3 regions of the Allobosea sp. 29B genome follow, and region 1 is predicted to be linked to each of the others. Evidence: predicted binding sites of a transcription regulator. Region 1 holds the regulator's gene; each other region holds the start of a gene.
What was found. The regulator LexA, encoded in region 1, represses DNA repair genes until DNA is damaged. The targets are predictions, from matches to a motif close to TGTTCNNNNTGTGTTCNG.
Positions count from the first base shown of each region.

Region 2: rmuC (DNA recombination protein RmuC) is a predicted target of LexA. The motif match lies at 1,241-1,258, and genes of this name have one in related genera.
Region 3: uvrA (excinuclease ABC subunit UvrA) is a predicted target of LexA. The motif match lies at 1,035-1,052, and genes of this name have one in related genera.

Region 1 is NZ_LR733817.1:5,407,251-5,409,516, reverse strand. It holds gene GV161_RS26200 (ComEC/Rec2 family competence protein) at 1-834, shown strand, start outside; gene lexA (transcriptional repressor LexA) at 828-1,562, opposite strand; gene glp (gephyrin-like molybdotransferase Glp) at 1,812-2,266, opposite strand, start outside.
Region 2 is NZ_LR733817.1:3,211,273-3,213,538, forward strand. It holds gene rmuC (DNA recombination protein RmuC) at 24-1,208, opposite strand; gene def (peptide deformylase) at 1,323-1,856, shown strand; gene fmt (methionyl-tRNA formyltransferase) at 1,876-2,266, shown strand, end outside.
Region 3 is NZ_LR733817.1:4,502,501-4,504,766, forward strand. It holds gene uvrA (excinuclease ABC subunit UvrA) at 1-884, opposite strand, end outside; gene GV161_RS21960 (MFS transporter) at 1,076-2,251, opposite strand; gene GV161_RS21965 (GNAT family N-acetyltransferase) at 2,248-2,266, opposite strand, start outside.

The sequences.
Region 1 (2,266 bases):
AATGCGCTGGCGCTGCCCTTCGTCTCGCTGATCGTGATGCCCGCCGCGGTCTTCGGCGTGCTCGCCTATCCGTTCGGGCTCGACTGGCCGGCCTGGGCGCTGATGGGCTGGGCCTCCGGCTATGTGCTCCAGCTTGCCCATTGGGTCGCCGGCATCGACCGCTCGACCGTAGTGCTGCCTGCTTTCGGCTCGACCGCCCTGATCCTGTTCTCGCTGTCGCTGCTCTGGCTGACCTTGTGGACGACGGCGCTGCGCTTCCTTGCCGCGCTGCCCTTGGTCGGCGGGCTGGCGCTGGCCTCGGCTCCGTCACGGCCCGACATCCTGATCGAGCGTGACGGCTCGGGCGTGCTGGTGCGGGGGCAGGAGGGGAAGATGGTGCTGGCCGGCAAGCCGAGCCGCTTCGTGCTGACGCAATGGCTGCATGCCGACGGCGATTCGCGCGCGCCTGACGATGCGGCGCTGCGCAATGGCGCCGCTTGCGATGCGCGCGGCTGCATCATCCGCCTGCCGGACGGGCGCAGCGTCGCCTATACGCGCGACCGCATTGCCTTGGTCGAAGACTGCCAGCGCGCCGACCTCGTGGTGACGTCACTTTATTGGACAGCCCCTTGCGCTGCCCGCCTGATCGACCGCAGCGCGCTCATCCGCGACGGCGCCACCGCCTATCACGCGGCTGGTGGCGGCTGGCGCGCCTATACGGCCGACGAGGTCACGCGCCTGCGTCCATGGACCCGGGCGCGACCGGAACCGAGGCCAGCGCCCGAATCAACACCTGCTCCGGCAACTGCCGCAGCAGCTGCGGAGTCGGCACAGGATGCCGAGGCGCTTCAGTAGCGCCGCATCAGGTTGACGAGCCGGCCCTGGATCTTGACCCGGTCGGGCCCGAGCACGCGCGTCTCGTAGGCGGGGTTGGCGGCCTCGAGCGCGATCGAGGAGCCGCGCTTGCGCAGCCGCTTCAGCGTCGCTTCCTCGTCGTCGATCAGGGCGACGATGATGTCGCCAGTATTGGCGGTGTCCTGCTTGCGGATCACGACGGTGTCGCCGTCGAGGATGCCGGCTTCGATCATCGAATCGCCGCGGACTTCGAGGGCGTAATGCTCGCCGCCGCCGAGCATGTCGGCCGGCATCGTAACGCTATGGCTGCGATCCTGTATCGCCGAGATCGGCGTGCCGGCAGCGATGCGGCCCATGACGGGAATGGAAACCGTCGAACGCCCGTTCTCTTCAGCAGCCGGGCGCGGCTTTGCCAGAGTGGCTGCCGGGGCGGGGGCAGGCGGGGTCTGGCCAAGGCCGCCCTGGACAATGGAGGGGCTGAAGCGGCCGCGCTGCGCCTGCGGTCCGCCGATGCCGTCCGGCATCTTGATGACTTCGAGGGCGCGGGCCCGGTTCGGAAGCCGGCGAATGAAGCCGCGCTCCTCCAGCGCCATGATCAGGCGATGAATGCCCGACTTGGAGCGCAGGTCGAGCGCATCCTTCATCTCGTCGAAGGAGGGCGGCACGCCGGATTCGCGCAGGCGCTCATGGATGAAGCGAAGCAGTTCGAACTGTTTGCGTGTCAGCATGGTCGCGCCGCTCGCCTCTCGGGCTAGAATCGAAACAAAGCACGAACACCATAGCTGTTCGCTTTGTGTTCCGCAAGGGATTGCCCGAGCAGAACGCATGCTTCCAGAGCGTTGTCATCCCGGGCGACCGAATGGGAGACCCGGGATCCATTCCGGAGCCTTTCCGAATGAGGTTCCGGAATGGATCCCGGATCGGCGCCGCTGACGCGGCTTGTCCGGAATGACAAGGTGTGAGGATTGGAACTCTGGCTAGCGCAACCGGATGATCCGGCAGGGATCGCCCGCTTTGGCCGCTTCGGCAAAGGCCGGGCGGATCACCAGGGCTTCGGCGCGCGACAGGTTCGCCAGCATCGAGGAATCCTGCTTGGCGAAGGGCCTGACCCGCCGCTCGCCATCGATGGTCTCGACAGTGGCGCGCAGATAGTCCTGGCGCTCGTCATTGGCCGGCAGATCGACGGCGAGGATGGCGGCTTCGCTGCGATCGCGCTCGGGCTCGGCGATGCCGAGCAGGGCTTCGACCAGCGGCATCGCGAAGAGATGGCCGCAGACGATCGAGGAGACCGGGTTTCCGGGCAGGCCGAGCGCGACCATCGGTCCGAGCCGGCCCATCATCATCGGCTTGCCCGGGCGCATCGCGATCTTCCAGAAGCCGAGTTCCATGCCCTGAGCCTTCAGCGCCGCCTGGACGAGATCGTGCTCGCCAA
Region 2 (2,266 bases), 2.2 Mb from region 1:
GGGACGAATAGCGTCGCGCCGCGTCACTCCGCCGCCTTCAGCCTCTCAGCCTTGGCGAAGGGTAGCTGCGGCTCGTTCGGCCTGACGTCGTCGAATTCGAGCGCGCCGATCTTCTCGGCCCGGCCGGTGACCTTTCCGGTCGAGGTCTTGATCTGGGCGACGTCGTCTTGCGCCTGGCGGAAGTGGCTGTCGAGCTTGTCGACCCGGTCGCCGAGGCGGCGGACATCGTCGAGCAGCTTGCCGACTTCGGACTGGATCACCTGCGCTTCCTCGCGCATGCGCGCATCGCGTACCAGCGACTGCATCAGCTGGATCGCCAGCGCCAGCAGCGAGGGCGAGACGATCATCACGCGTGCCCGGTGCGCCTTCTGGATGATATCGTCGAAATGCTCGTGCAGGTCGGCATAGATCGCCTCCGACGGCACGAAGAGCAGCGCCATGTCCTGTGTCTCGCCGGGCAGGAAATAGCGTTCGGCGATGTCCTTGACGTGCTGGCCGACATCGGCGCGCACCCGTGCCGAAGCCTGCTTCTTCGCCTCCTCGCCGCGTGCCTCGCGCAGCATGGTGAAGCTCTCCAGCGGGAATTTCGCGTCGATGACGAGGCCGCGCCCGTCGCCCGGCAGGGTGACCAGACAGTCCGGTCGCTTGCCGGTCGAGAGCGTTGGTTGAAACGAGAAGAAAGCCGCTGGAAGACCGTCGCGGATGATCGCCTCCATCCGGCCCTGGCCATAGGCGCCGCGCGCCTGCTTGTTGGCGAGCACGTCCTTCAGCGTCACCACTTCGCTGGTGAGCTCGGTCAGGTTCTTCTGGGCGTTGTCGATGACGGCCAGGCGCTCCTGCAGCTTGCCGAGGCTCTCATTGGTCTGGCGGACATTCTGTTCCAGCCCGGCGCCGACCTGCTGGCGCAGGCCGTCCATCCGTTCGGCCATGATGCGGGCGAGGTCGCCCTGCCGGGTCGAGAGGATCTCGGCCATCGTCTGCATGCGGCCGCTGAGCTCGGCCTGCTGCCGGTTCATCTCGGCGACCTTGTCGTCCATCTCGCGAGCACGCTCGGCCGCCATCGCCGCCTCGATCTCGCGCCGGCGCGCCGCGCGCCAGGACGAAAGCAGTGCCAGCACCAGCAAAGCGAGCGTCAGTCCGGCGAAGCCGAAGGCAGCCTCGGCCCAGTTCACGGGGCGCTCCAGCAGGACGAAGGCGATCTGGTTCATGCCGCAAGCCTACACGATCTCGGCCGTAAATCTAGAACATAAGCGGAACAGTTTGACCGCTTCGTCACAAGTGCTTATGTCGCGGCAACTCCTGAAAACGTCCCAGAGCGCCCTATGGCTATCCGCCCCCTCGTCATCCTGCCCGACTCGATGCTGCGCAAGGTTTCCGCACCGATCGGCGACATCACGCCGGAGATCCGCAAGCTGGCGGACGACATGCTGGAGACGATGTATGACGCGCCGGGAATCGGCCTCGCCGCGATCCAGGTCGGCGAGCCAGTCCGCCTTGTTACGCTGGACGTCTCGAAGAAGGCGGAGGAAGGCGAGGAGCAGGAGCGCGAGCCGATGGTCCTCATCAACCCCGAAGTGACCTGGCGCTCGGAGGAATTCAGCTCCTATGAGGAGGGCTGCCTCTCGATCCCCGAATATTACGAGGAGGTCGAGCGGCCGGCGCGGGTCAAGGTCACCTATCGCGATCTCGACGGCAAGGCGCAGGAGATCGAGGCCGATGGCCTGCTCGCCACCTGCCTGCAACATGAGATCGACCATCTCAACGGCGTGCTCTTCATCGACTACCTGTCACGGCTGAAGCGCGACCGAGTCAACAAGCGCTTCGCCAAGGCGGCGAAACGGGAGAGCGCGGCCTGACCGGTCGGGGCAAAACACTATGAGCTTGCGCGTCATCTTCATGGGCACGCCGGATTTCGCCGTGCCCACCCTGACCGAGATCATCGGCCAGGGCCACGAGGTCGTCTCCGTCTACACCCGCGCTCCGGCGCCGGCCGGGCGCGGCATGGAGCTGCGGCCCTCGCCGGTCCAGGTCACGGCCGAGCGCTTCGGCATCCCGGTGTTCTCGCCGAAGACGCTGAAGACGCCCGAGGCGGTCGAGATCATGGCCTCGCACCAGGCCGATGTCGCCGTCGTCGTCGCCTATGGCCTGATCCTGCCCAAGGCGATCCTGGAGGTGCCGGAACTCGGCTGCCTCAATCTGCACGCTTCGCTGCTGCCACGCTGGCGCGGTGCCGCGCCGATCCAGCGAGCCATCATGGCGGGCGATG
Region 3 (2,266 bases), 900 kb from region 1:
CAGGCCGGGCAGGCGCCGAACGGATTGTTGAATGAGAACAGGCGCGGCTCGATCTCGGGGATGGTGAAGCCGGAGACCGGGCAGGCGAATTTCGAGGAGAAGGTGACGCGGCGGGCCTCGCCGTTCTCCTCCTTCTCGTCGGCATATTCGAAGACGGCGATGCCCTCGGCGAGGTCGAGCGCCTGCTCCAGCGAGTCGGCGAGGCGGGCGCCGAGATCGGGCCGGATGACGATACGATCGACCACCACGTCGATGTCGTGCTTGAACTTCTTGTCGAGCGCCGGCGCGTCGGGGATCTCGTAGAACTCGCCATTGACCTTGACGCGCTGGAAGCCGCGCTTCAGCCAGTCGGCCATCTCCTTGCGGAACTCACCCTTGCGGCCGCGCACCACCGGCGCGAGCAGGTAGCCGCGCGTCTTCTCCGGCAGTTCGACCAGCCGGTCGACCATCTGCTGCACGGTCTGGCTCTCGATCGGCAGGCCGGTCGCGGGCGAATAGGGGATGCCGGCGCGCGCCCAGAGCAGGCGCATATAGTCGTGGATCTCGGTGACGGTGCCGACGGTCGAGCGCGGGTTCTTCGAAGTCGTCTTCTGCTCGATCGAGATGGCGGGAGAGAGCCCGTCGATCTGGTCGACATCGGGCTTCTGCATCATCTCGAGGAACTGGCGGGCATAGGCCGAGAGCGACTCGACATAGCGGCGCTGGCCTTCCGCATAGATCGTGTCGAAGGCGAGCGAGGATTTGCCCGAGCCGGAAAGCCCGGTGAACACCACGAGCTTGTCGCGCGGGATCGCGAGGTCGATGTTCTTGAGATTGTGCTCGCGCGCGCCGCGCACCGAGATGACGCGGGCGTTCGGATCGGCCGCACGGTTGCGATCGAACATGTCTTCCAGCGTCGCGGCCTGTTCGGCGAGCGTGGTCTTGCGAGCCATGGTGGTGTCCGAATTGAGCTTAAGCCGTACAGATAGGGCAATCGCCGGGCCATGCCAGTGCGGCCGGGCGAGAGGCGGGCATGAGTAGCACGCAGCCGCCGATGTTGCCGCATTGTTCTTGTGGGGTGTGCTGACAGCGATTGTCAGGAGCGTGGCAGGCCGCGGAAGCGCCGCCGCAGCAGGATCGCCGAGACCAGCATGGCCAGCGCCAGCGTCCCGGACAGGATCAGCGCTGCCGAGGCGCCATAACGCTCGATCAGCAAGGCATAGGCGAGCGGCGAGGCAGCCGAGAGGAAGAAGCCGGGCGCCAGCAGGCGGCCGACATAGGCGCCATAGCTTTTCGGATCGAACAGCATCAGCGGCAGCGTGCCGCGCGTGATCGTCAGCACGCCGTTGCCGGCGCCGTAGCAGAATGCGAAAGCGAGCGCCGCAAAGGCACTCGCGCCGCCGGCGAGGCCGACGACGAAGCAGAGCGGCAGCACCAGGCAGGCGACGAGGTTGAGGTCGAACGGGCTGGTCTTCGCCCCGAACAGCACCTCGCCGAGCCGCGCCAGCGACTGGCCGATGCCGCGGGTCGAGCCGATCCAGACCGCGGCCGCGGCCGGCAGGCCGAGTCCCGCGAGGATGCCGATCATATGGGCGGACATGCCGGCATTGAGGATGCCCGCGAAGGTAACGATCAGCGCATAGAGCAGGCCGGCGAAGCGGGTATCGGCCGGGCTGAGCGTGACGACCGGCTTCGCGGCTGCGTCGGACAAAGGCCGCGCCGAGACGGTCGGCAGCGTCAGATGCAGCGGCAAGGTGAGCAGCGCGAAGCCGGCATAGGCGATCAGCGCGCCGCGCCAGCCGAACTGCTCGGCGAGCGCATGACCGAGCGGCCAGAACACGGTCGAGGCGAGGCCGCCGAGCAGGGTGATCTGGGCGATCGGCCGGCGCGCGGCGCCGCCGCCGATCCGGGCCAGCGCCGCGAAGGCGGCATCGTAGAGGCTGAGCCGCATGGCGAGGCCGAGGCAGAGCCAGGCGGCGTAATAGGCGGCGATCGTATGGGCAAAGGCGAGGCCGAGGCAGCCGACGGCGGTAAGCACCGAGCCCACGCACATCACGGTGCGGCCGCCATGGCGGTCGATCAGGCGGCCGACCGTGCCGGAGGTCAGCCCCATCACCAGCAGGCCGGCCGAGAGCCCACCATGGATGATCGCCTGCGACCAGCCGAGCTCGCTTGCGATCCGCTCGCCGAAGGCGCCGACCAGATAATAGGACACGCCCCAGGAGATGAGCTGCGCCAGCCCGAGGCAGAAGACGGTGCTGCGGGAGATCACCTTGCCGATCCGGCC